DNA from 2 places in the Exiguobacterium sp. UBA1053 genome. Region 1 is predicted to be linked to the other one. Evidence: predicted binding sites of a transcription regulator. Region 1 holds the regulator's gene; the other holds the start of a gene.
What was found. The regulator Rex, encoded in region 1, represses fermentation and respiration genes when NADH is low (regulators of the CRP and FNR family bind a similar motif). The targets are predictions, from matches to a motif close to TTGTGAAATATTTCACAA.
Positions count from the first base shown of each region.

Region 2: cydD (thiol reductant ABC exporter subunit CydD) is a predicted target of Rex. The motif match lies at 12,018-12,035, and genes of this name have one in related genera.

Region 1 is NZ_DCDO01000013.1:1,122,672-1,138,297, forward strand. Features, by position in the region: gene B3G15_RS13330 (hypothetical protein) at 1-246, opposite strand, end outside; gene B3G15_RS13335 (hypothetical protein) at 260-712, opposite strand; gene B3G15_RS13340 (hypothetical protein) at 832-990, opposite strand; gene B3G15_RS13345 (S8 family serine peptidase) at 1,118-4,864, opposite strand; tRNA gene B3G15_RS13350 (tRNA-Ala) at 5,089-5,164, opposite strand; gene tatC (twin-arginine translocase subunit TatC) at 5,270-6,049, opposite strand; gene B3G15_RS13360 (twin-arginine translocase TatA/TatE family subunit) at 6,057-6,254, opposite strand; gene B3G15_RS13365 (redox-sensing transcriptional repressor Rex) at 6,254-6,913, opposite strand; gene B3G15_RS13370 (ATP-binding cassette domain-containing protein) at 7,081-8,982, shown strand; gene B3G15_RS13375 (hypothetical protein) at 8,982-9,404, shown strand; gene B3G15_RS13380 (flavin reductase family protein) at 9,551-10,144, opposite strand; gene B3G15_RS13385 (DoxX family protein) at 10,164-10,562, opposite strand; gene B3G15_RS13390 (winged helix-turn-helix transcriptional regulator) at 10,746-11,066, shown strand; gene B3G15_RS13395 (flavodoxin) at 11,172-11,627, shown strand; gene B3G15_RS13400 (haloacid dehalogenase type II) at 11,696-12,355, shown strand; gene B3G15_RS13405 (hypothetical protein) at 12,403-12,972, opposite strand; gene tsaD (tRNA (adenosine(37)-N6)-threonylcarbamoyltransferase complex transferase subunit TsaD) at 13,001-14,008, opposite strand; gene rimI (ribosomal protein S18-alanine N-acetyltransferase) at 14,005-14,460, opposite strand; gene tsaB (tRNA (adenosine(37)-N6)-threonylcarbamoyltransferase complex dimerization subunit type 1 TsaB) at 14,453-15,106, opposite strand; gene tsaE (tRNA (adenosine(37)-N6)-threonylcarbamoyltransferase complex ATPase subunit type 1 TsaE) at 15,103-15,552, opposite strand.
Region 2 is NZ_DCDO01000002.1:16,915-32,540, forward strand. Features, by position in the region: gene B3G15_RS00515 (NAD(P)H-binding protein) at 1-116, shown strand, start outside; gene B3G15_RS00520 (PPK2 family polyphosphate kinase) at 191-1,045, shown strand; gene B3G15_RS00525 (DMT family transporter) at 1,235-1,660, shown strand; gene B3G15_RS00530 (Crp/Fnr family transcriptional regulator) at 1,673-2,335, shown strand; gene B3G15_RS00535 (DMT family transporter) at 2,348-2,818, shown strand; gene B3G15_RS00540 (YjjG family noncanonical pyrimidine nucleotidase) at 2,821-3,522, shown strand; gene B3G15_RS00545 (GNAT family N-acetyltransferase) at 3,630-4,067, shown strand; gene B3G15_RS00550 (sigma-70 family RNA polymerase sigma factor) at 4,170-4,712, shown strand; gene B3G15_RS00555 (DUF4179 domain-containing protein) at 4,687-6,045, shown strand; gene B3G15_RS00560 (GNAT family N-acetyltransferase) at 6,110-6,592, shown strand; gene B3G15_RS00565 (YcjF family protein) at 6,691-7,758, shown strand; partial or broken gene B3G15_RS00570 (peroxiredoxin-like family protein) at 7,877-8,458, shown strand; gene B3G15_RS00575 (glycosyltransferase family 4 protein) at 8,519-9,637, opposite strand; gene B3G15_RS00580 (KPN_02809 family neutral zinc metallopeptidase) at 9,831-10,673, shown strand; gene B3G15_RS00585 (hypothetical protein) at 10,779-10,925, shown strand; gene B3G15_RS00590 (nuclear transport factor 2 family protein) at 10,989-11,357, opposite strand; gene B3G15_RS00595 (Rrf2 family transcriptional regulator) at 11,380-11,862, opposite strand; gene cydD (thiol reductant ABC exporter subunit CydD) at 12,071-13,801, shown strand; gene cydC (thiol reductant ABC exporter subunit CydC) at 13,798-15,507, shown strand.

The sequences.
Region 1 (15,626 bases):
GCGACGGACCTGCGCTTTTGAGATGTAGCCGTCTAAAATTTTTCGTTTTTTTAGTTGGTAGCGAAAATCAGAGCCGAGAAAAAGGGCTGGAATCGTCAAAATCAACAAGGGGATGTCGGTCCACTCGATCAGGATACCGACTGTTATGAATAAGAGCACGTTCCAGTACCAGCGTGTGCCGAGCCACTCGACATCCCGGTACGCGAGCGCAAGTTTTTGTAGACGTTCTTCACGAGCCGTTTGCATAGCCTCTTCTCCCTTAGCGCGCTTTGTGAATTTCTTTTTCCGTGATATACGTTGGATCAATCTTTCGTGAGATGAACTCTAACGTTTTTCGACAGAGCCAGTAGAACGGAATGACGACGATGACGAGACCGATCAAGAAAGATGTATTCGGGCGATCGACTGCCCAAACGATCAGACCGGCGAGTGCTCCGTACTGTAAGATGCCAATCAACACATGCACCTGATAGAGCCGTCTTGCTGAATCCTTTGATGTGTATTCCGCGACAAGCGCGAACCGCTTCCGTTGTAGTAACATGTCATAGCCAAAATACAATAACGGGACGATCATCGCGTAGATTGGTTTCTCGAGTGTATTACTGAGCGCTAAGAATGCTGCAAGCATGACCCACATGACGGTCTTCGTCTTCTGATGCATCTCTTCGTACAGCGCTGCCAATGCATCCGTTTGTGTATGTACGTGTTCCATGATCATCCACCTCTCTATACTGTCATATACTTACATTTTACTAGATTGGTTTCATCTGTAGTACGATTTTCGAAAAAAAAGACGTCCTACCGCTTAGGGTAAGACGTTTTCCATGAAGACTACGCACTGACCTGAATGATCAGATAGATGACGCTATAGGCAACGATCGCGAGCGGTATCATCGCGACACCGATCAGCCAACCGTTTTTGTCGCGGATACCGAGATATAAGACGAGACACCCTACAATGAAGGCGATTAAGGTCGTGAACGGATTCATGGTTGTTCCCCCTCTGACTTGTTTCTGTTCTTAAAATTCCCCCTCTTCTCATCTCATAAACCCTTCAAGGCGCTTCGGCACGCAAGAAAAGCCAGACGGATTTCCGCCTGACTTCATCTTTTGTTCCTTATTTTTTCGTGATGACGACCGTTTTCGTAACAACGTGTCCACCGAGGTCCTTCAGTTTCAAGTTGTACGTGTTTTTCCCCTTCTTGAGCGTCACTTTTTTCGTGATTGTCTTTTTGAAGGCTTTCATCTCGTACGGCTCTTTGAACGCCCGGCGGTATTCCGCGCTACCGTTGAAGTCAAAGCGTAATTCGCTGTAGTTATCGCGAAGAACGATCTTCATCTCGGCTGTTTTTGTTTTGCTTGAAACGGTTTTTGGTGCAGTGACGCGAATCGTCGGTAATTCTGTGTCGATGATGACTTGACGACTGAACGCCACACGGTTTCCTTTACCATCATACGCTTCGACCTTGAATGACTTGACGCCATCCGTCGTGTACGTCACGTCGTGGCTGAAGGCATAGTTTTGCTGGGCTGCATCGAAACGCAATTTAACGGATTTTCCGTTGATTTTGAACGATTTGATGCCTGATTCATCAGAGACGTGACCTGCGATGTTGATGACTTTTGATGTCGCAAGACCAAGTGCGACCGGTGTATCGATTTGAACGTTCGGTACCGCTTTATCGACACCTGTCGTGTTGACGTCTTTTTTCACACTGTTTCCTGCATAATCCTTCACGACGAAGGCAATCTTCGCGCGCTCTGGAAGATCCGTCAACGTGTACGCTTTTTCTGTTGCAGCAAGCGGCTGTTTCAAGACACTCTTACCATTGACGAGGATATCGTATGACGCGACACCTGTTCCTTGGTCACCTGCTGTCCATGAGAGCGTTGATTTCGACGCATCCCATTTCACGGTTGCGGCTGGTTTTTTCGTATCGACATAGACTGGGAAGAGGTTCGACTGCCATTTTGCATTCGGATAATCGATCACGGATTTGACTTTATAGTAGTAAAGACCATCCTTGACCGGTTTCCCGTTGATCGTTCCGTCCCAAGCAGCGCTTGTGACTGGTGTGTATCCGTCCTCTGAACCACTATCATAGTAGTTCTTGACGACGTCCGTTTGCGTATCGAGCTTCTGAAGCGTTGCTTTGTTGCGGTCAAGAATCGAGTACTCGACTTTTTTCGCATTACGGAGGAACGAGATGATCGGGAAGGCTTCATCTGCGCTACCATCGTTGTTTGGTGAGAACGAGACTTTGTTCGCGACGACATCGCCAGCAGCGTTTGCGCCGAGGAATTCGAAGTTATCCTTCACTTCTGTCGCTAGACCTGTCAAACCATAGAACGTGTTGTCTTCATCGTACAATGGTGCGTCTAGAATCGGAGCTTGATCCCATTTCCCTTTGAAGCCAACGTAAGGAACGGTCAATTCTGGATTCTTACTCTTCGTATCGATCAAACGGACGAATCCTTCGACGAAGTAGCCGTTCTCAAAGACTTGTTCGAGCGGAAGTTCGTTTGCCCAGTCCGTTGTATCCTTTAGATCGACCGATACACTGACTTTCGTTGAACTCTTCGGATTAATCGAGACCGAGCTTGCTTTCTTCGAGCCCACTGCGAATGAGATCGGATATGTGCCCTTGTTCGCGTCCACCGTACCGATCGTTCCCTTTTTAAAGATGCCGTTTGCTTCGAGGAAGTTTGATCCTTCTGCACCGAGATCTGATTGAACCGTTCCGGCTAACTTATATGTCACTTTTTCACTGCTGTAGTTTTTCAAATCAAGTGTGAACGTGAACTTCTCGCCGACTTCCTTCAAGGATGCCTTACCTTCACCTGACTTCGTCTCTGTGACGACGACTGGTGTCTTCATGGCAGCACGAAGATCCATCAATCCAGCTCCCTCACGACGTGGGGAGTAGAAGTTGCCTGTTTTTAGCTGCGCATTGTATTTTCCTTGATCGAGTTGCGGACGCGACGTGTTCATCAAGATGTTCTTCGCGAGTTTGACGCGTGTCGCACCATCGACTTTGAAGTCCTTCGCGATTCGTTGCATGACGAGTGCCGTTCCACCAGCGACGTGTGGTGCCGCCATCGATGTCCCACTCATGACACCATACTCGTTATCGTTGAGCGTCGAGTAGATTTTTCCACCTGGTGCCGTGATTTCTGGCTTGAAGTCAAGGCTTGGTGTGACACCCCAAGACGTGAAGTCAGACATTTGTCCTGCGACCGGGTTATCGGCTGAGACTGCTTTTCCGTCGAACGTGACAGCGATTGCCTTGCCCTCTTTTGCTTTTGCTTCAAGATCGTTTCCGTCTGCGATGCTGAGTGTGACGAGTGGAATCGTCGGATTGTTGAGCGCCATGCTGACGTAATCCCCATGATCGACTCGACCGCGGACGATGACACCTGCTGCCCCTTGCTTCTCAGCTTCTGCTTGGATCATACCGTAGTTGAAACCACCGTTACGCACGACGAAGACGACTTTCCCTTTGACGTCTTTACCTTCGTAGTTCGAAGCTTGACCGTCACCGACATAGACGACATCCTTCTTCTCTTTATCGAAGACAGCAATCGGATTCGGTGAATCTTGTTTTTGGTATGCCAAATAACCAGCATCCTGACCGTCGATCGTCAGTGCCATGCCTTCGAGTGTCAATTTCGTATTTTCGAGTGATGCGACTTGGAGTGCTTGGCTCGTTAAACCTGGTGCACCGACGACACCGATATCCGGGTTCGCTGTGTACGGATTACCTGCACCATGACCTGCGAATGCCGAGTTACCAGCAGAAATCGCACACAAGATGCCGTTGTTCATCGCGTTGACGATTGCGCGTTGTTCTGGATCATCTGCATTGACGAACGATGCCGTCGATCCGAGACTCATGTTGATGACATCGGCTCCGAGTGCAATCGCATCATCGATCGCTTTAATGTAGATATCGCTGAATGTCGATGGCATTCCTGGATCGTTTCCGAAGACTTTCATCGCGAGGAGTTGTGTTTCCGGAGCGACCCCTTTGATACCACCGTTTGCTTCATCGCCGTTTGCTCCGACCGTACCCGCGACGTGCATCCCGTGCATCGATGCGCCCGCACCTAAATCACGGATTTCGCTATCGTGATCGGCATAGTTATAGCCGTACGGTACTTTTTCCGTGAAGTACTTTCCTTTTAAGCCTTTTGTTTCTTTCGCACTATCGACTTTCGAAGAAGTCAAATCAATCTTCGTCTCTGGGCTCAAGACCATGTCCTTATGCGATGGATCGATTCCCGTATCGATGACGGCAACGATTGTTCCTTCCCCTTTAAAACCATAGTCCTGCCATGTTTCCTTCGCATTGACCATGTCCTTGCTGTACAGCATGTCTGGCTTTGCACCTTTAGCAACTTCCGGACGCGCATACTCATGGGCGATATGTACGCTCTTGACTCCGCTCAGTTGTTTAATGTCTTCGATGTCCCCGAACTTGACTTCACCACTGAATCCGTTGATGACGGTTGTGAAGCTTTCCTTATATGTAACGGGAATCGCCTTTTTAGCGATGGCTGACTTGACTGATTTTTGGACGTTGACGAGGCGATCTTTGATCGACTCTTTTTCGGCATTGCTCAATGTGCTATACCGCTTGTTTTGAGCTTGTGCGATTTGAATCGCCGGCTTCTCTTCCATCTCGATGACGACACGGACTTTATCCGATTGTTTGTAGTGCTTCTCTTGCCCCGATTTCTTCAGCGAGAGCGCTTGCGGTTTTTGACCCGTTGCTTTGTCTTGCGACGACAGTGCACCTTGCGCACTGACTAGATTGGAAGACGTCATTAAGACGGCTGCCATAAGTGCAATTTTCTTCTTCATGCGTTCGTTTTCCCCTTTTCTGTAAAACCATAGTAGTACTACTAATAAAACAGTTAAACGAAAATTCTGTATATTTAGTTTAATGAATTTAATGGAAATAAACAATTTATATTTGCCTATTTTTTTAATTTATTTGTTTTACATGACATTTTATATTTTTAAGGAATTTAACTGGGAGAAAAATAAAAACTCCTCGACGCCTCGAGGAGTTGGATATTTGGTATTGGTGGAGACTATCGGGATCGAACCGACGACCTTTTGGCTGCCAGCCAAACGCTCTCCCAGCTGAGCTAAGCCCCCATGAATTATCTTTAGTATACGTATCACTAACTGCTTTATCAATATAAAAATAACGCTTTCATAAAAAAGAATTCCTTCCAAAAATCGTTGGAAGGAATTCACGATTCATTTATTCAATTCACGCATCAAATCCGCCTGTCGTTCAAGCTCTGCCTGTTGCTCGAGGATCAAGACTTTTTTGTACGTTCGCGCAGAAATCAAGATGCTGATCTCATAGAGAACGAACAATGGAACCGAGATCATCAAGTGTGACGTCACGTCCGGCGGTGCGATCAATGCCGCAACGACGAACAGCGCAAAGTACGCATATTTCCGATTCTTTCGCATGAAATATGGCGTCACGAGACCCAGACGTGTCAGGAACATCGTCACGACCGGCAATTGGAAAAGAAGACCGAACGGCATCGTCAACCGGATTAAGAAACTGAAGTAGTTCTCCACTCCGATGACTTGTTCGATTCCGAGCTCTTTCCCGAGATCCGTTGAGACTTCAAGCAAGAAGGGAAGCAACCAGAAATACGAGAAGGCTACGCCAGCCAAAAACAGAAAGAAGATGACCGGAATATACGTCAATGTCGCTTTTTGCTCCTTGTCATAAAGTCCTGGTCGGACGAATGCCCAGAGTTGATACATCCAGAACGGTGACGCTAAAATCAGCGCAATAATGAACGCAAGATTCAAATACAACATTAAAGGATCGGCGACGTTGAAGGCATTCAAACCGATACCGAGCTCTTTTAAGTCTGCTTGCAAGAAGCGGACGAGCGGTCGGACGAGCGGAAATGCGACAGCGAACAGGACGACGACGATGATAAGCGACCAGACGATCCGCTTTCGGAGTTCGTCAAGGTGCGACGTCATGCTTTGCTCTTGATCAACCGTCATGATTCAATCACTTCTCTTTCGGTTCGTCCTTTTTATCGTCGTCCATGATGCCGTTCGTGGCATTCTTGAACTCTTTCAATGTCTGACCTGCAGCACGTCCGAATTCTGGTAACTTCTTCGGTCCAAAGATGATCAACGCGACGACCGCGATTAATCCGATGCTCGCAGGTCCGATACCTAGTGTGAGCGGAATAAGGTTTTCCATTATGATTTCACTCCTTCAGCTGATTGCGAATAATGCTTCATGAAATAAACTAACGACTGCAACTCGATCGATAAATCAATGTGATGGACCCGGACGCTCGCTGGCACGTTCAACCGTGCAGGCGTAAAGTTCAGGATGCCTGTCACACCATACTCGACTAACTCATCCGCTACTGACTGCGCGAACTGGGATGGAACCGTCAAGATGGCAACATCGACCTGATTCGCTTCGATTTGTTCTTTCATGTCCGAAACATGATAGATTGGAACGTCATGCGTCGTTGTTCCGACCTTCTCTTCGTCCGCATCAAACGCAACGACTATCCGAGTACTATTATTCTTTAAAAAGTTATAATTTGCAAACGCTGTTCCGAGATGACCGACCCCGATTAAGGCAACATTCGTCACCTCATCTTGATTCAAGGTTTTGCGGAAAAACGTTAAGAGATGTTGAACGTTGTATCCATACCCCTTCTTCCCTAATGCCCCAAAGTAGGAAAAATCGCGACGAATCGTTGCTGAATCAACCTTCACCGCCTCGCTTAACTCAGCAGAAGAGACGCGGAGCTTGCCTGAATTGTATAAACTTTGGATGAAGCGATAATATAGCGGCAACCGTTTTGCTGTCGCTTGTGGAATTTTTGTGTCTGGTCCATTCATCCTGCAGTTCCCCCTTCGGCCACATCCATCGTGGCACCCAAATCTTTGCAAAAAGCTTTCTACTCTCCTTGATTGTAAACCACTTCACATAGAGTCACAAATAATATATTCCGCAGGACCTCGCGCTTTTGTTCGTGATAGACTAAAGGGTGGAAGGATGGATGGAAATGATACTCTTACAAGTCAACCAACTCTCGAAATCATTCGGCGTCGAGCCGATTTTAGAAAATATCAAATTGGAAGTACAAGAGCGCGACCGCATTGCGCTCGTCGGACGAAACGGTGCCGGTAAATCGACCTTGCTCAAAATCATTGCTGGCGAACTCAGTCATGACTCAGGTGACATCATGAAAGGCAAGGATGTCAAAATCGGTTATCTCGCGCAGGACAGTGGTCTTGAATCGAACGAGACGATCTGGAACGAGATGCTGACCGTCTTCGAACATCTTCAGGAACAAGAACGAACACTGCGCCGGATGGAAATTGAAATGGGTATGGAGCATATCTTGAACGACCCGGTCGCGTACGATCGTCTCCTGAAGACGTATGATCAAGCGCAACACGACTTCTCAGAAGCGGGTGGTTATCAGTTCGAAGCAAATATCCGCTCCGTCCTGCACGGTATGCGCTTTTATCCGGATGATTATTCGCGCCGGATTCAGACATTATCCGGTGGTCAACGGACACGGCTTGCCTTAGCGAAGATGCTCTTACAAGCACCAGAGCTTCTCATTCTCGATGAGCCGACCAACCACCTCGATATCGATACGCTCGCGTGGCTCGAAAGTTACCTCGGTGGTTATCGTGGTGCCGTCCTGATCGTCTCGCACGACCGGTACTTCCTCGACCAAGTCGTCAATGTCGTCTACGAACTGTCGCGCAATGTCTGTCGTAAGTTCACGGGGAACTATACGAAGTACTTGGAGCAAAAAGCGGCCTTATACGATCAGGAAATGAAGCAGTTTGAACAGCAGCAAGAAGAAATCGCGAAGATGCAGGACTTCATTCAACGGAACATCGCCCGGGCGACGACGACAAAACGTGCCCAAAGTGTCCGGAAACGGCTCGAAAAGGTCGACCGACTCGATCGTCCAGATGGAGATGAGCGTAGCACGGTCCTGTCCTTCCCGATTGAAAAACAGAGCGGGAATGACGTTCTGCAAGTCAATCAACTGGCGATCGGTTACGAAGAAGCTGTCTCAAAAGACATCACCTTCCGCTTGCAACGCGGTGAATCACTGGCACTCGTCGGACCGAACGGAATCGGAAAGTCGACGCTTCTAAAAGTCCTCGTCGGTCGCTTACGCCCCCTCTTCGGTGATTTCCGTTTCGGAACCGGCGTCTCGATCGGCTATTACGATCAAGAGCAGGCGGAACTCAATGACCGGAACCGTGTCATCGATGAGATTTGGAACGAATGGCCACTGATGCGTGAACAAGAAGTTCGGTCTGTCCTCGGGCAATTCCTATTTAGCGGTGACGATGTTTTCAAGATCGTCCATGAGTTATCCGGTGGCGAACGCGGACGTCTCGCGCTCGCGAAACTGAAACTCCGGAAGACGAACGTCCTCGTCCTCGATGAGCCGACGAACCACTTGGATCTGGATTCGAAGATGGTCCTCGAAAATGCGCTCGTCGACTACGAAGGGACATTGCTATTCGTCTCTCACGACCGTTACTTCATCGACCGGATCGCGACCCGCGTCATCGAGATGAGTGAAGCCGGCGTGACGGAATACCTCGGTGATTATTCGTACTACACGGAGAAGAAAGCGGAGCAAGAAGAGATTGCGCGTCTTGAAGCAGAGGAAGCAAAAGCCGCAAAAGTCACTGCGTCGAAGACGATCGACAAGGAAGCACAGAAAGAAGAACGCAAGCGCCGTCAGCAAATCGAACAGCTCGAACAAGACATTGAGCGGCTCGAACAGCGTTCGGCAGAAATCGAACAATTACTCTGTGAACCGGAAATCTTCAATGATATTCCGAAAGCGACAGCTCTTTCAGCAGAACGTGACCAAATTGATGTCGATCTACTCGAATTGATGGAACGATGGGAGAACCAACACTGATGCGGACGAAAAGCTTTTTCATCAACTTGATTCAAGGACTGCTATCCGGCATCCTTTATTTCGTACCGATGTATGCGGACTATGTGTCCACCTTCATCCGGCCAGATGCTTTTAATGCCGCGCTTCCTTTGTTCCTCCTGATTTCTTGTATGATCGGTCTCGTCATCCAGACATGGAGCGGTCTTTTCGTCAGTTTACTTTCGGGATTATGCTGTACGCTCCTGACGACACAGCTATTCGTCGAACTCACTGACCCGTTGATCTTATCGTATTACGGTAGTGTCTCACCGCTCACCGCTTTCTTGATCAGCTGTGTCGGCATTTGGGCACTCGCGATCGTCTTTTATTTGCTCGATGGCTATCAGTACAGTAAACGTCATGGTCTTGAAGCCTCTTCAAACGAAATCGATCCGCAACCTTGAAGTCCTATCGCTTAATCAGATGAACGACATGAGAAAAAGGAGTGGAGATTCCGGTAGCTAGACCGGTCTCTCCACTCCTTTTCGTTTGAATCGAAACGTTCCTCGTCGAAATGGATCGTACGATGCATCAGGCATTCACACTTCTATCATTTTGTCGGTCGGGCAATCGTAAACGTCTTCCCGATCGTCGCATAATCATTCCCTGCTAAACGAGCGACAGCCTTCAATCCTGCTGCGTCAATCCGGAACGAATCGACGAGTTCATCCGCGACGTGATAACGCAGTACTTCCCCAATCAGAAGATCGGCACCTTCTAGCTCGACGTGTTGCGTCAAGCGCATCTCGAAGCGGATTTTCGCTTCGGCGATTCCGGGTACTTCGATCGCGTCACTATCGACGAGCGTCAAATCCGTCCGTTCGAGCTCACTTTCACCATAAGCAAGTGGCGCTGCTGTCTCATTGACTGCGTCGACGATCTCTTCGCTGACGATATGGATGACATAACTTTGTTTCGCCAAGATGTTACGTGCCGTATCCTTCTGACCCTGATCCGTCCGTTGTACGGCAATCACCAGTTGTGGCGGACTGCTTGATGCGACCGTAAAGAAGGAAAAGGGTGCGGCGTTGACCGTCCCGTCTTCTCCTTGCGTTGTCACGAAAGCAATCGGACGCGGAATGATGCTTCCGATCAGTAATTTATAATTGTCTTTTGCGCTAAGCGTTGATGCCTCGAACTTCATGAATGACCCACCTTTTTCTTCACCCGATGAGTGCAGCGAGTGAATAGTCTCCAGCACCGATCATCGCTACACCAAGCGCGATGACGATCAATGCCATGTTGTATTCGTACCCGTTCTGCGTCACCCAGTAACCATTCGCACCGTGTACTTTAACGATCGCGACAAGCATCGATCCGATGATGAGGAGTGCTGCGATCCAGAGGAATACGCCTCCTGCAAACAACAAGCCGCCGATCAATTCAGCAAGACCTGCTGTAATCGCGAGTGCCTTCCCTGGCTTCATGCCGATTGATTCGAACCAACCGCCTGTTCCAGCGATTCCGTGTCCGCCGAACCAACCAAATAATTTTTGTGTCCCGTGTGCAGCGAACGTTAAGCCGATGATTAAACGAATAATTAAAAGTCCTGTATCCATCATTTCTCTCTTCTCCTTTTACCTAATGTATTTTAGTTACTTTAAGTAACTCAATAAACAGACTATATCTTATCACTTACTAAAAGTAAATAGATTTGTTTTAGTTCAAGACGTTACATTAAGTAAAATGATTCGATTTTTTTAGCAGAAGCGGGTATACTACAACTATAGAAAGGATGAGTGCTGATGGAAGAAGTCGCAATCCAACCGGCTCTTTGTCCCAAAGTCGAACATGCCTTTGAAATCTTAGGTAAGAAATGGACGGGTCTGATCTTACGTCACTTGTTGACGAAGACATGTCGTTTCAATGAGATTCAAGATGCCATTCCCGAATTATCAGGTCGTATGCTCACGGAACGTATGAAGGAGCTCGAAGCGGAAGGCATCGTCATCCGGACTGTCATTCCCGATCGTCCGATTAAGATTCAATACAGTTTGACCGACAAAGGGCGCCAACTCGAACCGGTCATTCGTTCCATTGAGGAATGGGCCGAACTACAAGACTAATGTATAGAAAAGCATCTTCTTTGGAAGGTGCTTTTTTATATGTCCTTTGACATTGATAATCATTATCAATTAAAGTAGAGAAGTACAGTGAAAGGAGGAAGATACATGCATATCGCGATTGGATTCGTCAGCATGTCCGGGAATACGGAAGATATCGTCTCGCTCATTCAACATGAACTCGAGCAACACGATGTCACCGTGACAATCACGGAACTAGATCAATTCGTCGGGGAGGATCTATCACGTTTTGATGGTCTATTACTCGGCTCATATACATGGGGAGACGGTGATTTACCATATGAAGCAGAAGATTTTGTCGAGGAGCTCCGGGAACAATCCTTACAAGGGATACCGGCGGCGGCTTTTGGTTCGGGGGATCTTGATTATCCGAAGTACTGCGCAGCCGTTGATTTGATTGAAGACGCATTAAAAGAAGCTGGGGCGACCCTCGTCACGGATGGCTTGAAGATTGAGTTTGATCCGAATACCCCGGAGAAACAAGCCGCTTGTCGTGCGTTCGCGCAAACGTTTCATCGCTTTTTACAACAGGTTCATTCTTGAGTGTCGTTTGAATCCGTACTGTAAGGGAATCGTTAAAGCAGACTCTATGAAAGTGAGATGAATGTTTTATGACGATTCAAGCACTCGTCTTTGACGTCTACGGTACATTATTCGATGTCCATTCCGTCAAAGAACAAGCCGAAGCGCTTTATCCGGATCACGGAGAAGCGATCAGCAAACGCTGGCGGGAGAAACAATTGGAGTACTCTTTCCTCCGGCAATTGAACGGACAGTATGTGCCGTTCAGCCAAGTGACACAAGATGCCCTCCGCTATACGTTACTTGAACTAAAGCTCCATGTGACCGAGGAACAAATCACGACGTTAATGGAGACGTACCTGACGCTTGATGTATATCCTGAAGTCAGCTCCGTTCTCGAGACGATGGCGGACAAGCGTCTGGTCGTCTTCTCGAATGGTTCCCATGATATGCTCGATCCGCTGATTGAGCAGTCAGGCTTAGCCGATCGGTTCGAACATCTCGTCAGTGTCGATGATATCAAACAGTATAAGCCAGCACCTGCATCCTATATGCATGCCTTAAACACGCTCGGTCTAAAACGCGAGGAGATCCTCTTCATGTCCTCGAACGGTTGGGATATCACCGGGGCGAAGAGTTTCGGCTTCAAAACGGCATGGATCAATCGAAATGGACTTCCGGTCGAGGAATTGAATCTCGATCCCGATCGCATCTATGATGACTTGACGGGTATCACTGAATGGCAATGAACGAACAACAGCGGACTCCTATTTAGGAATCCGCTGTTTTCATGGATTTAGTAATTAGACAAACGTGAGTAACCCTTCTTGAATAGATCGAGTTTCAGACCGCCTTCTTTTTCGATGAAGAAGAGGTATTCGTTTTGATCCGTATCCTTATAGAAGACCTTAAATAACGTCAACGTCCGTTTTTTATTGTTCTCGACAGCCGTCACCTCATGCTTTGAGATGACCTCGGCTTGGACTTGTTCTGCATCCATCTTTTGAATCATTGGTTCGAATGACTTCTTTTCTTGATCCGTCACTGGTGTTCCGGAAGCAATCATGAAATAATCATCACTCGCCTTGTTCGTTAAACCATACTTCCGATCGACGATGACGACGTTACTGAGCTTACCATTGACTGTCTGATCAAAAGCATATAACTTTTGAATCCGGGTCTTTTCCCCTTCTGCTCGTCCGATTTCGTAAAGTGGACGTTGTTTCGTATTCGTCTCGACCGCTTTTTTATCGGGTACGAGTTCTTCCTTATAGGCGACTTGGTATGCGTTGACGATTTCTCGGATCTGAAGTCCGATCGCGACGATGACCAGTACCGCTAACAATGCGATGATGACTTTTTTCATTCCATTTCCCCCAAGTTGTTCGGATTCCTTACTTTAAATCTAGCCCAGGTTCTGCGTTCATGGCAAGTGTCGAATAGCGTAACGCGCGATACGGATGAATCGCAGCCGCTCCGATCATCGCTGCATTGTCTCCACACAGGTGCATCGGCGGAATGACGAGATCGATTCCTTCCTTCGCACACGCTGCTTCGAGACCTTGGCGTAATCCTTTGTTGGCAGCCACGCCACCAGCTAGCAGTAATTGACGTCCCCCTTTATCCTTCACGGCACGGACCGCCTTCGTCACGAGTACCTCGACGACGCTCGCTTGGAAACTCGCGGCTAAATCTTCCGGAATGATCGTTTCCCCACGTTGTTCGGCGTTATGCACGGCATTGATGACTGCTGACTTCAAACCGCTGAAGCTAAAGTCATACGAATCCTTTTCGAGCCAGACACGTGGAAAATGGAACGTATCCTGACCGGTCTGTGCCAATTGGTCGATTCGTGGACCACCTGGATACGGTAACTTCAACGTTCGAGCAACTTTATCATATGCTTCCCCGGCGGCATCATCCCGTGTTTCACCAATGACTTCGTATACACCGTCTTCCGGCATGTAGATCAGTTCCGTATGTCCACCTGATGCAATCAAACAGACGAGTGGGAACTCAAGCTCTTGCACGAGACGATTCGCATAGATATGACCTGCGATATGATGAACACCGATCAATGGTTTATTGTGCGCAAAGGCGAGTGCCTTCGCTGCGCTGACACCAACGAGCAGTGCTCCGACCAGTCCAGGTCCTTCCGTAACGGCGATCGCATCGATATCGTCGATCGTGACGTTCGCTTCCGTCAAGGCGTCATCAATGACGTATGTGATCCGTTCAACGTGATGCCGTGAAGCCACTTCAGGCACGACGCCACCGAATCGTTTATGACTTTCGATTTGAGACGAGACGACGTTCGATAAGACGTCGGTTCCTCCACGGACGACGGCAGCCGCCGTTTCGTCGCAACTCGATTCGATTGCTAGAATCAATGGTTGTGTCATAGGTCTTCTCCCTCCAGCTCCAGCCAGTAGATGGCAGCATCTTCATTGTTATCTTGATAATATCGTTTTCGGACACCGACATACTGAAATCCGAGTTTTTCATATAAAGTCCGCGCTGGTGTGTTCGAGACACGTACTTCGAGCGTCATCGCCCGCAAATCAAGCGCACGACCGACGGCGATCAATGCCGTTAGCAGATCTTCTCCGAGTCCTTGTCCGCGATGCGACTGCTTGACGGCAATATTCGTAATATGTCCTTCATCCGCAATATGCCACAGACCAGCAAACCCGACGATACCATCTTGATCGGCAACGACATAATAGGCATTCGGATTTTGTGTCATTTCCGCTTCGAAGGCATCTAGCGTCCACGGCGTCGCAAACGATTCGAGTTCAACCGCATGAACACCTGCAGCGTCCTGTACGGTCATCCGACGAATGCCCTTACTCATGACCCTGTGCCTCGATCCATTTCGCCTCTGCTTCAGCTAGACGCAGGTATCGTGGTTCGAACGCATGCGCTTCGACCGTCTGGCGTGTTGCACCGAGTAAAGCGAGTACGCCGGCACGTGGCGTCCGGAAAGCAGGAGCCGTCTTTTCAAATGGCTGAAGAATCTCTTCGAACGCATCGACGTCTCCTGTGACGAGCGTATCTGGCGGTAACGTCTTCACAAAAGAAGCGATCTCGACATGCTGTTCTTCACCAATTCGTTTCCCGGCGTCGTACACTCCGACAAACCCTGCTCCACGCCGCGCATCTTGAATTGCTGCGACACGTCCCGTATGACCTGTCGAAGCCGCCATCAGTTCAAGTGTCGAGATGGCAACAAGCTCGATGCCCAGTGTATACGCGAGTGTCTTCGCTGTCGTCGCTCCAATCCGTAATCCGGTATAAGAACCAGGACCGTCAGCAACGACGACACGTGTCAGTTGAGCCGGTGTCCATTTTGCTTCCACCATCAAGCGCTCAAGCAACGGCATGAGTTTCGTCGCATGATTCAAAGACGTGACATAAGAAGCTTCTGCTAAAATCTGTTTCCCGTCTGAAAGAGCGACCGATAATTGTTTTGTCGATGTATCAATAGCTACGATTTTCATGATTTCAATCCCTCACATAATGTAATGTATCGTTCTCCGATCGGCGTCAGCTCAAAACGACGGCTATCATCACCCGTTCGCGTAATCGTGATTGCCAACCGTTCAGGGGGAAGACTGTCTGCAATCAATTCAGACCACTCGACGACAGCGACGCCTTCACCGTTCAAATATTCTTCAAGTCCGATATCATCACCGGAACCTTCCAGGCGATAGACATCCATATGATAAAGAGCAAGACGTCCCGTATAGACTTTCATGATCGTAAAGGTAGGGCTGTTGACGTGGCGCGTCACACCTAACCCTTTCGCAAAGCTTTGCGTAAAGGTCGTTTTCCCAGCACCTAAATCCCCATCAAGCGTAATGACCATCCCTGCTTCTGCACGTCGTCCGAGTTCAAGGGCCAAGGCAGTCGTTTCTTCCAAGCTGTTCATTTCCAGTTCTATCATACGATGTCTCCTCCTTTAATACGTACTGTTCGTCCTTCTCTATTGTACCGAACGAAAAAGGCAAAAAAAAATAC
Region 2 (15,626 bases), on a different contig from region 1:
TCCAGGCAGATATCGCAGCAGTGACCCTTGCAGTGGAAAGTACTGATTTTGAAGAATTACTCGGTCGTCCTGTGACGACGCTAGAAGAGGGAGTCCGTCTCCTTTTGAAAAGATAAGTTCATCTGAACGTTTTTAGGATGAACGAGTAGGGTAAACCCCTTTTAGAAGCAATTGAAGGAGGAACCCTACCATGAAACTGTCATCCTATCGTGTTAAGGAAGGCGAGCAAGTCTCGTTTTCGAATTACCCGACATCAGAAAAACATGAGATTTCGGAAGCGGAATTGCGAGAGAAGCGGATTCCCAAAAGTGTCGAGACGTTACAAGAGTTACACTGGCGTTTGCATGCTGAAGAAAAGAACGGCGTCCTCGTCATCCTGCAAGCGATTGATGCAGCGGGGAAGGATGAGGCGATCAGCTACATCTTTTCCAACTTGAACGCACAAGGACTTCGGACGATTTCCGTTAAAAAACCGTCGGATACGGAGCAAAAACATGATTATCTATGGCGGATCCACGAAGGACTACCGGAAAAAGGGGAAGTCGGCATCTTGAACCGTTCCTATTATGAGGAAGTCATTGCGCCACGAATCCATGATTTGCTCGAAGAGGAAGAAAAGCCGGATGACGGAGATGTGTGGCAGATGCGCTATCGCCAAATCAATGACTTTGAACGCTATCTCGTCGAGAACGGCTTCCGGGTCGTCAAGTTTTTATTCCATGTCTCAAAAGAGGAGCAACGGCAACGATTGTTGACTCGTCTGAAGGATCCAACGAAAAACTTCGAATTCTCGTTCAGTGATATTGAGGAGCGCAAGCACTGGGATGAATACCATGAGATTTTTGCTGAGCTTGTCTCGGCGACGTCGACATCGTATGCACCGTGGTACATCTTACCGGCAGATGACGAATGGTATTCCCGCTATATCGTCACCGAAGTCATGAATGACGTCCTGAAGGAAATTGATCCGCAATATCCGAAGTTGTCGGAAGAGGATCAGGAACAACTAGATGAAGCGATTAAACGATTGGAAGAAGAAGCATAAATCATTTACACCAAAAACGATTGCTCTCTTGCTGAGAACAATCGTTTTTTTTGATGCATTTGGCTTTGTATGAATTTTTTCAGTTATCATGAAGCATGAACTTATTCACATCTCAGGACAAATGTCCTGTTCAAATCAGAGTGACTCTCGTTAAATGAAAGTATCATGGAACAAGAGAGGAGTATGCACATGCGTGGTGTCTTATTTGCGATTGCGGGTGGCTTTTTCTTAACGCTCCAAAGTGTCGCCAATGCCCGGATCAGTCAAACGATCGGGACATGGCAAGCGGCGACGATCACCCAGATGACTGGGTTCATCGTTGCGATCCTCTTAGCGATCGTCTTACGGGATCGCAGTTTTTCAGCGATGCGACGTGTCAAACCGCTCTATCTGGCAGGGGGAGCCTTTGCGGCGATTATATTATTTAGCAACATGACAGCGGTCCACCGGATGGGCGTGACCTTGACGATTTCGCTCTTTTTATTGGCGCAATTAGCGCTGGCACTCTGGATTGACGGAAGAGGCTGGTTCGGCGTCATGAAACGTCGACTGCGGGGTCCGCAGATCATCGGCATCTTGATGATGGTCGCAGGCATCTTCATCTTAAAGAGCTAAGGAGGAGAAGAAGTGACGGACATTGTGAGCTATTTGGAGCGGTATCAGTTAACGCATGTTTTTGACGCATCGCTACGCAAGGCGATGCACATTCAGACGTTCGCACCGGGTGAGGCTTTATGCCGACAAGGTGATGTTGCGCATGAACTCTACCTGCTCGTCGAAGGGAAATTGAAGATCACGCATATGTCGGCAACGGGGAAACGTCTCGTGTTGTCCTTCAAGCATCCGTTTGATCTCGTCGGTGATATTGAGTTCGTCCGAAAGATTGATTTGATGAACACGGTCGAGGCAGTGACACCAGTGACCGTCTTACACATTGCCTATCCGGATTTGGAAGAAGCACGTGTCCATCATTCTGCCTTTTTATTATTTTTACTCGAGACGATCACGAAAAAGTTTGAATTAAAATCGCATACGCTCAGCTTCAATCTGTTGTACCCGGTTGAAGTTCGGCTCGCCAGTTATTTGTTGTCGATGACACCTAATACGGATGCTTTTGCGAGTAAGGAACTCGTCGATGCGGCAGATTTGATCGGGACGAGCTATCGTCATGTCAATCGTGTCTTACGCCAGTTCGTCGACGATGGGTTGATTCGCCGAACGCAACATACGATTGAGATCATTGATCGAGACGGATTGATGGAACGAGTCGGAGAAAGCATTTACGAATGAAGGAGGTGCGACATGGTTACGGGAATCATCCTTGCCCTTTGTGGGGGCATGCTCGTCTGTATTCAAAATACGTTTAACGCAAAAGTCAAAGAACACGTCGGCGCTTGGGCGACGACAACGCTAGTCCTTGGACTCGGGTTTCTCGCTTCATTGACGATTGGTCTGATCGTCGAAGGATCACAACTGTTTGCACTAAAAGAGGCACAAACCTGGTTTTGGTTCAGTGGAATCATTGGTGTCGGCGTCGTTCTCTGTGTGACGCAAGGCGTTCAACAACTCGGACCGAGTCGTGCGATTTCGATCGTCATGGTATCACAAATCCTGTTTGCCTTACTGTGGGATACGCTCGGTTGGTTCGGTTTACAGACCGTTCCGTTTACGTGGACGAAAGCACTCGGCGTGCTACTGATTGGTGGCGGCGTGCTGTTATTTCAACTGGGCGGGAAAACAACGACTGTACAACACGTACGAAAAGGAGCTTGAATATGTTTTACACGACGGTATTATTCGATATTGACCACACATTACTCGATTTTGAAGCGACGGAACGGACTGCCTTTCGCCGCCTGCTCGAGCAACAAGAGTTGCAGTGGACGCCGGAGCGAGAAATGCGCTATAAAACACTCAATCAAGCGCTTTGGAAAGCACTCGAACGAGGCGAGGTGACACGCGAGGAAGTCATTCACTCACGGTTCGTGACGTTCTTCGCGGAAGAAGGACGGACGGTCGACGGACGAGAAGTTGACGAAACGTATCGCGGCTATCTCGCACAAGGAACGGAATTGATTCCGGGTGCGACGGCGCTACTTGAGCAGCTAACAGGAAACGTTACGATGTATGTCGTTACGAACGGTATTTCGAAGACACAACGCGCACGGCTCGATGGCGCTGGATTAACAGATTTCTTTGAAGGGATTTTCGTTTCAGAAGAGACAAGTTTTCAAAAACCGATGGCAGGATTTTTCAATCATGTGTTTGCACGGATTCCACAATTCGACCCAGCGCGAACGATCATCGTCGGGGATTCCTTGTCAGCTGATATCGCAGGTGGAATTCAAGCTGGTATCGCAACATGTTGGTTTAATCCAGAAGGAAAATCAGCGACGGATATCAAGCCGACGTTTATGATTACTTCGTTAGCCGAACTACCTGCGGTGCTTAAAAACGCAGCAGCCCTTCAACAATGAATCAAACCAACCGATAGGAGAGAGAAGGAAAGGGGGCGATCACTGTGCAACGATGTGATCAACAGACGCTGGAGGCAACTCCCGTCTAACTAAAAGGGGAAATGAACATGATTCAACTTGTACCGGTAACAGCAGAAAACTGGGAAGCGTGTTGTGAGCTGACACTGACAGCAGAACAGCAAGACTTCATGGAAGCGAATGTCTACTCGATCGCGCAAGCGAAGTTCGAACCTAGCCTTGTCCTTCGGGCGATCATGGCAGGTGAAGCCGTCGTTGGTTTTGTGATGTACAACACGGAGCTAGAAGAACTCGACGGCTACTGGATTTACCGCATCATGATCGATCAAGCGCAGCAAGGGAACGGGATCGGACGATTAGCGATGCAAGCTGTGATTGACGAGATGCGCGCGTTACCTGCTGCAAAACGAATCGTCGTCGGCTATCGACCGGATAATCAGGCGGCACACCGTCTGTATGCGAGTCTCGGCTTCATCGACCACGGGGATCGATTCGGTCGGGAAATGGCAGTACGATTAGACATTTGAAGTATGGAGGGACTCTTGAAACGCAAGAGTCCTTTTCTTTTGGATATTTTTTGAAACTTTTCTCGGCTCATCATGCTCTAATAAGTAAAGGGAGGGAACACGATGGACTTACGAAACGAGCACACGACACTCGTCCGCCGTGCGATGAAGCACGATGAAGCGGCGTTTGAGCAATTGGTGCTCCTACATAGCGAACAACTCTACCGAACAGCATATCTTTATGTGAAGAACGAACACGATGCCTTAGACGTCGTACAAGAGACAGTTTATAAAGCGTTCATCTCCATCGAACAAGTGAAGGAACCGAAACATTTCGTGACATGGCTCACGAAAATCCTCATTCGTAATTGTTATCGTGTGTTGGAAAAACAACAACCAATAGATGACATCTTACTTCATGTTCCGGTACAGGAAGACCAATCGCGAGACGAACATCTCGATCTCGTGCATGCTTTATCGCATTTGCGAAAAGAATATCGGGATGTCTTAGTTCTTTTCTATTTTCATGATATTCCGATGAAAGAGATCGCAAGCTTCATCGGCATTACCCTCAATACGGTCAAGACGTACTTAAAGCGAGGACGCGAAGAATTGAAGATACAGTTAGGAGGAATGGATTATGGCACAGCACGATCTACGAAATGACTATGAAAAAATTCCTGTTCCAACGAACGCCTTACAAGACCGGATTCGTCAAGGCATTACGCAAGGTGTAGCGGAACGACAACACGTACGTCCTCGTCGGAAACAGTACGTAGCCATTGCGGGTCTTGCCGCCTCGCTATTCGTGACGACGTTCATCGTTCCACCGTTCGCTTCCGCGATGTCGCATGTTCCATTGATTGGTGGACTGTATCGTCCCTTTATAGAACAGGGCACAGTCGGTACGGAAATCGAGAAGAAACAACTTGCAACAGCAATTGATCAGACGGTAACGGATCAAGGCATTACGATCAAGATCGTCGACGCCTACTATGATGGTACGACGATCGGGATGAACTTGACGGCAACTGGTGTACCAGACGTCAACGAAACGAAACGAGCTGCTTTTTATGAAGTGTTCAAAGGGGATAAACGATTCGAAGGTACTGAAAATCAAGAACTGGCATATTTCAAACAGGACGGTAAGGTTTGGAAAGCACGAATCGAATATGATGTCGGCTTACAGAAATTAAGTGATTCCATGCAGGTGCCACTCGTGATTTCGGAAATGTTTGGTCTAGACGGGAACTGGCAATTCGAGGTTCCGGTCAAACGATTGCAAGCCATTGAACAGACGTTTAATACGACGGTGAAGAATCCTGATCATGCGGTCGATATCACGTTGAAACAGATGACAAAAGGACAGGCAAGTACGACGTTTGATTATACGGCAGTTTATCCGAAGGCGGATCAGTATTGGCTAGAACTGGCTCTATTTGATGATAAAGGGAAAGAAATCATCAAAAACTGGTCAGTCGGAACATCGTTAGTAAGTGGTACAGTTACCGGGTCGCAACGAACGGATGTCTCGCGGATTCGATTCGGAAATTATGTCATTCCATCCGGGTCCTATACGTTGCATCCTTCTTTGAGCCTTTCACCGAAGACACATTGGCTGTCACTAAAGAAGACATCCTTCCCTTATACGCAACAAGATGCGCATCATCCATTGAAGATGACGATTCAACAGGTAGAGACGTCCGGTTCTCACGTACAAGTCGATTTCTTGACGAACTCGGATCAAAAAAATTCAGATATCAAGTTGGATGTTAAAAACAGTATGTTCCTGATTCAAGGAAACGAACTACCGGATGGTCGCGAAATCAAACCGACTGTTGAAGTCATCGATGCGAAACAAAAGCTACTACGGGCGACGTTCACGTTATCGGCGTCACAAATAGATGCAATCGATGACTTCTATCTACAAACCGGCTATTCCAACACTGTGACGAATACACCAATCGACTTGAAGCCGATTCCGTTCACCGTCGATTAAACAGGAGACTCCTGGCATGCTGTCGAACTAGAATCAACAGTGAGCAACAAAGGAGCCTGATGAGATGGAAGTACGTCAAATGACAGCGGACGATTACCCGGAAGTCGTTCGGATCTACGAACAAGGGATAAAGACGGAGAACGCGACGTTTCGCACGGAGGCATTGCCGTACGAAGAATGGACGAAGCAACACCACGCACACAGCCGCCTCGTTGCGATGGAAGACGAGCAACTGCTCGGTTGGGTCGCGTTAAGTCCATTCTCTTCGATTCCGGCATACGCCGGTGTCGCTGAAATCAGCCTCTATATCGCGGAAGAAGTACGCGGTAAAGGGGTCGGCACACGCTTGATGGACGACGTCATTCAAGCAAGTGAAGCAGCTGGAATCTGGACGTTGCAATCGCAAGTTTTTCCGGAAAATCAAGCGAGTCTGCGCCTTCATGAACGTTTTGATTTTCGGGAAGTCGGTCGCCGGGAGCGAATTGGTCGGCTCGGAGGCAGATGGCGCGATACGGTATTGCTTGAGCGACGTAGCACATATCTCTAAAATTTGGCAAGTGGACACAATGTTCCCTTGCCTTCTTTGTGTTGAAAGCGAGGGATAACGGGAAAAGACAGACAGCAGAAGAAGGGGGAGGGATCACGATGGATGATTTTTTTGGTGAAGGACTCGAGACCAATCAACAAAAACGGAAACGCAAACTGGAGGAAATCTTTGATCAGTCGTTTGAATCGGAGCGACGGGATTTCAATCAATCGCTGGAGCAGGACGTGACGGTTGCTTTGATCGGAGACGTCAATGCGGGGAAATCCTCAACCTTGAACGCGATTCTTGGTCGCGAAGTCGCAACGGTCGGGGCGCGCCCGGGTGAAACGATTCGCATCGATCAAGTCCGGCAGCATCCGGAGGATAAAGTCATCTTCGTCGATACACCAGGATTGAATGATGCCAATACACAGAACTCGGAAGCGACGTGGACGTACTATCAAAGTGCCGATGTCATCCTTTATTTTTTAAATGCGGCAGGTACCGTTTTATCTGAGACGGAGACGAAAAACTTTCGAAAAATCTATCAACATAACCAAAATGTCTTGATCGTCGTGACGAAGATGGATGCGACGGATGATGTCGACACGATCGTTCGCCATATTGCAGAAAAACTACCAGGACCAAAAATCATTCCCGTATCAGCACGAGAAGGAACGAATATTGATCGGCTCCGCCGGGAGGTCCTCGATATCTTAAAAAAGTTCGACAAGGATAATGTGTTCGTTCGCCAGATGGATCCGACCGTTCGCGGGAAGATCGCCAACAATTGGATCGTGGGTGCCGGAACAGCTGCTGGTGCGATCGGTGCTGTCCCGTTTCCAGGAGCTGATATCATTCCGTTGACTTCAATTCAAATCGGCTTGATGCTCAAGTTATCAAATCTGTATGAACGGCAGTTATCCAAGGAGAGTGCCAAAGAGTTGCTTGTCGTGACAATCGTCGGAAACTCCGGAAAGACGGCTTTTCGACAAATAGCGAAACTGGTTCCGGGATATGGTGCCGTCATTGCCGCGGGAGTCGCTTCGACCGCCACCCTTGCACTCGGATACGGAACGAAATATGTCTATGAGAATAAGCTCGAATTAACACCGGAACAACTAATGGGGTTCGTCAAACGATTCCGAAAGAAGGCGGAGGAGTCGTCAGAAGAGACAAACGAGTAATCCCCTTGCTATTCCATACAGCAATGAAGGGGGAGAACATATGACACGACTACTCGAAGAAATCAAACAGTATCAATCGGAATTCCGACAAAAGGCACCTGCTGAGAAACAACGGTTGATGGCGGAAGCGACAGCAGAACTGGCTGCTTCTGGTATCGCAAAAGGTCTAGGTGTCGGTGATACGATTCCACACTTTACGTTACCCGATGTATCTGGCAAGCCTGTGGCGATCGAGACATTACTCGAGCAAGGTTCTGTTATCTTAACGTTCTACCGGGGTGGCTGGTGTCCGTACTGCAATCTCGAGCTTCGCGCGTACGAACGGTAAATCGACCGAATCCGCGCTCAAAGAGCGACTGTCATTGCAATTAGTCCGGAGACAGCTGATTTTGCTGAGCAAACGGCGAATAAGAATGCGTTAAGTTTCCCTGTCTTAAGTGACGTTGATTTACATGTATCCCGTCAATTTGATTTGGTGTTCGACTTGCCAGATTATTTGATTGAGATTTACAAAGCATCGGGACTTGATGTAGCGAAGCACAATGGAAATGAGGATTGGCAGTTACCGAAACCGGCGACGTTTATCATTGATACGAATGGTGTGATTCGTTTCGCAGAAGTACCATCCGATTATACAAAACGCGTTGATCCAGAACACATCCTCCAAAACCTTGAACAGAATAAAAAGTATGAAGATTGACTTAAACGGTCTGGCTTCTCTCTACTTGTTGGGAGAAGTCAGACCGTTTGAAGTTTCCCTTTATTTTGTATCAAGAAGTACTCGTCTCAGCCATTCTTGAAATTTGAGATCAGTCTGTTGCCAATCCATTGCCCGTGCAAAATGATGAGCGGAGATGCGAATGGCTTCGTACTCCTCTGGATCTCGGAAGCAAGCTCGCATTTCGGCAGCGAGTGCACCAGGTGTTTTGTTTTTAGCCATGTAGCCTGTCATGCCGTACTGAACGGCGTCTCGGACACCAGGAGCATCATATACGATGGATGGTGTTCCGACCGCCGCCGCTTCAATAATAGAAAAACCTACGCCTTCACGTATGGAAGGGAAAAGGAGAGCGGTGGCACGACTCATCATGCGGCGCGTTTCTGTTTCAGTGACTGAATCGTAATATGTGATAGCATCCTTCACTTCTTTAGGAAGGGGAAGTGTAAGGTATTGCAAAAGATGAGAGCTGTTACGGATACCAATCAGCCAGAGGCGTGTCTCAGGAAACTCACGTTGGACCATGAGGAATGCCCCAATCGCATCTTGAAGTTCTTTTTCGTTCAGACGGTTGATATATAGAAAGGTTGGAACATGTTCTTTTAACTCCCATTCCTGTTCAGACCACGGGGAAAAGGAAAGTCCTGGCGGCAACATCGTGATATGACTGTTAGTAAAACCAGCACTTTGTAGTTCGTCTACAACAGAGGGGCTGACAGTCAAGGCATGACTATCTTTATACCAGCTTAACCGTCGAGTCTCTGTCCATTCGCCAAGCTTTGAAAAAGGAAACACAAGCGTCGTCGACCAACGCTCACGAATTAATTGATAAAGAAATAAAGTTCGTTTATGACGTGGAACATAAAGTGGTGTGAAGAAATGAAACCCATTCAAATGATCCAGAACTAAATCAATCGTTTTAGCATAAGACCAGTAATAATAAAGTGCATATGGAATAAGAGAAGCTGTCGTACCATAACGGAGGTAAGTGATACCATCTCGATACTCCGTCGGTGATCCGCCCTTGAATGAGACAGACAAATGGGTAACTCGGTAGGTAGTACTGACACGCCGCAACATTTCATGAATAAAAGTTTCAGCTTCTCCGGCTTGTGGATGTCGAGCATCACGCCAAGATAAAAAAAGTAGATGAGGTTTCATGTCGTACCTCCTTTGCGTAGAAAAAATTGGATCCGAAAGATCGGTTCTGCTACTAATCTTCTCTACAGTAGAAGGATATTCCTAGAAAATGCATCAAATCAATAGACTTCTGTTTCATCCATGATGTCCTGAAGCGTTACGTATAAAAGCTTTTGGGTAAAGAACAATAACGAAACGGGTAGGAGGAAAGCGCATGAAATGGAAGGGAAGAGAACGGAGTTCGAACGTCGAGGACCGGCGGGGAATGGGTGGGAAAGGAATCGCCGGTATCGGCGGTGGTGTCGGGATCATCCTGCTGATCGTCATCACTTTGATGGGTGGTAATCCAACTGAACTACTCGGAGACTTAACCGGTGGGGATCAGCAAAATACGACGTATGAGGAAACAGCGCAGGAAAAAGAAGCAGCGGACTTCGTCTCCGTCGTCTTGGCTGATACGGAACGAGTCTGGACGAAAGAATTTAAAGAAGATGGTAAGACCTATAAAAAACCGACACTCGTCTTATATACGGATCAAGTTAGTTCGGCTTGCGGACAAGCAGGGAAGTCCGTCGGTCCCTTTTACTGTCCCGGTGATCAGAAATTATACATTGATTTAAGCTTTTATGATGAACTGCAGACGAAATACGGAGCACCGGGCGATTTTGCGATGGCGTATGTCATTGCGCATGAAGTAGGGCATCATGTCCAGACGTTACTTGGAAAATCGGATGAGATCATGCCACTTCGAAAGCAAATGAGTGAGGAGAAGTTCAATAAATACCTCGTTCGATTCGAGCTACAGGCAGATTATTATGCCGGCGTCTGGGCGCATCACGCGCAAGGAGAAAACTTGCTCGAAGAAGGCGATCTTGAAGAAGCGTTGACAGCAGCCAATGCTGTTGGGGACGATACGTTACAAGAGAAAGGACAAGGATATGTCGTACCGGAAAGTTTCACTCACGGCACATCGGCGCAACGAGAGCGTTGGTTCCAAAAAGGCTTTGATAACGGCACGATCGAAGGTGGAGACACATTCAAAGCGAAGAATCTATAAAACGAAATAAAGACATACCTTTTGAAACATTTTCCAGTCGTTTCCGTAAAGAAGAGAGAAGGATTCAAAGGGGAGTGTCGAAGTTGAAGCACATCAGTCTATTTTTTGTTGCTGTATACGGCTGTCGTCGTATTGACGTACATCGTGTCACGATTTGCGCCAAACTTGTTGGTATACATGGTCTATATCGCGATTGCGTCGTTACTCGTCATCACGGGCTACTTGCTGAAGCGACTCGTAATCAAACGTTAGAAATCAAAAAAACTGTGTTCTGCTTAAAAGCGGGACACAGTTTTTTGCTGATATGAACTTACCTTATGAACGGAACATCGTCGGATCATCTGGAACGTTCTCCAGGTAAGCGATCCGTCCGTTTTCATCGAGACGTGCGATATCTTTTCCGTCTTGCGTGAAGACACTACCGTCTGCCCGTTTTCCGCAAACTGCCCAGCGTGTTTCATACGTTCCTGGTGTTGTTTCTTCCCAGCCCGCATACATGTGCTTAATGTCTTGATTCGCTGTAAACACATGACGGACGAACTGTTTCCAGGCGTCGATGCCATGCTTTGGTTGTCCGTTCAGAACGAACGTGATGTCTGTCGTGAATAAGGAAACGAGATCCTCAAAAGCTTGTGCGTCCGTACGTGACGCGTCGAATAAGTCAAAATAACGATTCAATACCATAGTAAAAACCTCTTTCTGTTCATTAAAGTGTCATCATCCGGTCTGTGATTAACGCATGCAACCGTTCTAAATGTTTCGGTGGACAGGAGGCATCGATTGCTTGACGGATCGATCCGATCGATTCGCGCTTTAAAGTCGATTCCCACGCCTCTTCCGCCTCTGTCATCAGATTCGAGAGTAGACCGATTTCCTGTTCCTGAATTCCCATCAAATCCTCGAAGACACCGCTTGACGCATACAACGTCTGCTTGCCTTCAATTGCTTGATAAACGTCAAAGATTTGAATTTCGTCTGCCGGACGCCGTAAGCGAAAGCCCCCTTTGACGCCCGGTACGGAATACAACAGATCCGCCTGAACGAGTTTTCGTAAGAGTTTTTGAAAATAGGTTGGCGAGGCACCGAGTTGCTGGCTGATGAATTCACCGGACAACACAGCGCGATCCGGAAGGAAGGTCAAGAGCAACATCGCATAGACGGATTGCTCAACCCCAGTTTTCATTTGCATGAGAAGTCTCCTTTCGTTAAACGTGGATAATGTATATCCATAATTGTTTTATTCGAAAGGATTGTCGAGTCATATGCTCTCACAAAACCGTCACACCTTTTCGACAGCATCTGCATGGCATCCCCGTTCCGGATTCGGTATACTGAATGTACGATATGTGAAAATATTCACTAAAAGTCGTTCACACTTTGTGAAAGGACGTTTGTATATGAATCCATTAAAAGGAATCGTTAAGATTCCACGCAGTATTCTCATTCAATTCATCATGGCAGCTTTCCTGATGGGGGTTGCGGTCGTCGGTCAATCGTATGGTATCGTGTTGACGGTTGATCGGATTTTCCTGAAGGAACAACCGTTTGAAGCCGTCATTCCGTTACTACTCGTCGTCCTCGGGATGCTGTTGCTCCGGGTCGCCGTGACGTATTGGAACGGTCGTCTCGGTACGACGTTATCGGCACACATGAAGCAGGCGCTTCGGGAAGCACTCGTCGCGAAATACACGGGTCGCTCGGTCGAAATGATGCTACAAGGGCAAGCAGGACAGAAGGTCAGTGTCTTGCTCGACGCAGTAGACGAGATGGACAGCTATTACAGTCAATACTTGCCGAAAGTCGTTCAGACGACGATCGTTCCCTTGATGGTCTTGATCGCGGCATTCAGCTATGACTGGATCACCGGTCTCGTCATGATGATCACAGCACCGTTCATTCCGTTGTTCTATATCATCATCGGAATCATGACGCAAAAGCGGGCGGATGCTCAACTCGAGAAGATGACGGCATTCTCGGGAACATTCCTTGATACGTTGCAAGGACTGACGACCTTGAAGTTATTTGGTCGTGCGAAACGACAACGTGACGTCATCGAAAAAAGCAGTCTTGATTTCCGGGATGCGACGTTAACGGTCTTGAAGCTCGCCTTCTTGTCATCGTTGATGCTTGAGTTCATCTCGATGCTCAGCATGGGAATGATCGCACTTGAAGTCAGTCTACGCTTGATTCTGTTCCAAAGCATCACCTTCATCCCGGCATTCCTGATGCTCGTATTGGCACCAGAGTACTATCTTGCCTTAAAAGAGATGGGTGCTGCCTTCCATACAGGACGCGGTAGTGTCGCGGCAGCGAAACAGATTGCAGCCGAACTAACGGCAGACGATCGTCCTGTTGCCTTTGGTCAATCAGAACTTGCGATGAACCGTCCACCACGAATCGTTTTGGATGAAGTTGATTTTACGTATCAAGAAGGACGTTTTGCCTTACAAGACGTGACACTTGCGATTGAGCCGTATCAAAAGGTGGCGTTGATTGGTCGCAGTGGTGCCGGTAAGTCGACTGTCTTACAGTTGATTGCCGGACTCGCGGATCCAAAAGAAGGACGGATTCTGCTCGACGGGATTAATCGCAGTCAGGTGGAGGAAGCGAGCTGGTTCCGTCAGTTGAGCTACATCTCGCAGCATCCGTATCTGTATGCCGGAACGCTGGCAGAAAACATCGCGATCGGTGAACTCCGTCAAGCGACGCCGGAAGAGATCTTTGAGGCGGCGCAGGCAGCAGGGCTCGAGGAGCTGATTGCGACGTTACCTGAAGGGATCGACACGGTGATCGGAGAAGGTGGACGTGGTCTATCAGGTGGCGAGAAACAGCGCGTTGCGTTGGCACGCGCGTTCTTGAAACGACCGAACGTCATCGTCTTTGATGAACCGACGACAGGACTCGACGTCAAAACGGAGCGATTGCTTCAACAAGCGATCGAACAGCTTGGACAAGCAGCGACAGTCATTACTGTCGCACACCGCCTGCATACGATCGAGCGCTCAGATCAAATCGTCGTTCTCGACGGCGGACGAATCGTCGATCGTGGCACCCATGATGAATTGCTTGGTCGCGATTCGGAATATGCGCGGATGCGTAGCGTCCAGAGAGGGGAGGAAACACGATGAAGGAATTATTAGGAGTCTTTCGGTTGATGGTGCATCAAAAACGCGATATCGCCTGGTCGATCTTCTTCGGTGTCCTCGCCGGTGTGACAGCGGTCGGTTTATTCGCAGCAAGTGGATACCTGATTTCAAAGGCAGCCTTGTTGCCACCGATCCAGACGCTCGCTGTCTTGATTGCCCTGCAAAAAATCTCGAGTCTGACGCGCGCCGTCAGTCGGTATGCGGAACGTTATTATTCGCACCGGGCGACGTTTACGATCCTTAGTGATATCCGGACGTCGTTCTACCGGAGACTCGAGCCGCTCGCGCCAGGAATTTTCGGTAAATACCGGAGTGGGGACTTACTTGCTCGGATCGTCGGTGACGTCGAAAGTCTGCAAAATACGTTCTTACGTGTTCTCTATCCACCGATCGTCTTGTTGCTGGTCTTCTTCTGTACGATCTTTTTCGTCAGTTTCTTCTCGTGGACGATTGCCGGGATTCTACTACTTGGTTTGATTCTGACGGGTTTCTTGATTCCGGGTTGGTTCGCGTACCGCGAACAGCGTTTCGCACGCTCAGTTCGTGTCCGCCGTGGTGACTTGTCGACAGAAGTGACAGAGTTGTTCCAAGGCTATCGTGACTTAAAGATTTACCAGCAACTTGATCAAAAAGAACAGGACCTGAATGCCGTCGCGAAACGATATGTCGAGGAAGAAAAACGTAATGGTTTACACGCTGTTTCGAACTTGGCTTTGAATACGATGGTGACGCTCATCATCTCCTGGCTCGTTTTGGGTGTCGGTGCCTATTTCGTCGCGAGCGGACAACTCGAAGGGGTCTTCCTTGCCTTACTCGTCATGACATCACTGACGGTCTTCGAGAATGCGGCACCGATGGCGATCTTACCCGGCTTTTTTGAAGACAGCCGGCATGCTGCGAAACGACTTGATGAAGTCGTGACCGAGCAAGAAGAGCCAACTTATGACACGTTCGTTCTTGATCAGGCACTATCCTTTGAAACGAATGCATTGACGTTCACGTTCCCTGATGCACCGCGCCCGGTCTTACGTGACGTTACCGTCTCGATTCCTGCCGGCAAGAAGACGGCAATCGTCGGGGCGAGTGGTTCTGGGAAATCCACGTTACTTCAATTGATGTTACGGATGTATCCGACAGACGGATTAACGATTGCTGGTCAAGAGAGTCGGACGGTTGATCCGGAAGGGCTTTGGCAACACGCAAATGTCGTCTTGCAACAGAATCATTACTTTTATGGAACGCTTCGCGATAATCTATTGCTCGCGAACGAAGCAGCAACGGACGAGGCGATGCGTCAAGCGCTCGATGATGTCGGATTAACGACGTTCGAATTAAACGATCGTATATTTGAAAAAGGCGAGAACTTGTCTGGAGGAGAAAAGCAACGTTTAGCAATTGCTCGTGTGCTCTTGCGGGAAGCGTCGCTTTACTTGCTTGACGAACCGACGTCTTCCGTCGATGCTTTGACGGAACAGATGATTCTCAATCGATTGTTCGCACGGGCAGCGGACGCGACACTTGTCCTCGTCAGCCACCGGTTAGCGGGTCTTGAAGCGATGGATCAAATCATCGTCATGGATCAAGGTCACGTTATCGAAGTCGGAACATATACCGAATTGATGGCGCGACAAGGAGCGTTCTATGAGTTAAAACAAGTCGAACAGTCCGTGTTTGCTCCGATTGGATAAAGATATAGGATTGGCGATGACCCAATGTGGTGCATCGCCTTTTTTAGTTTATAAGGGAGAGCTGAAAAAGGCATGACAGTCTACTTTTGAAATGGTAAAGTCTAGAAAAAACGCGGAGG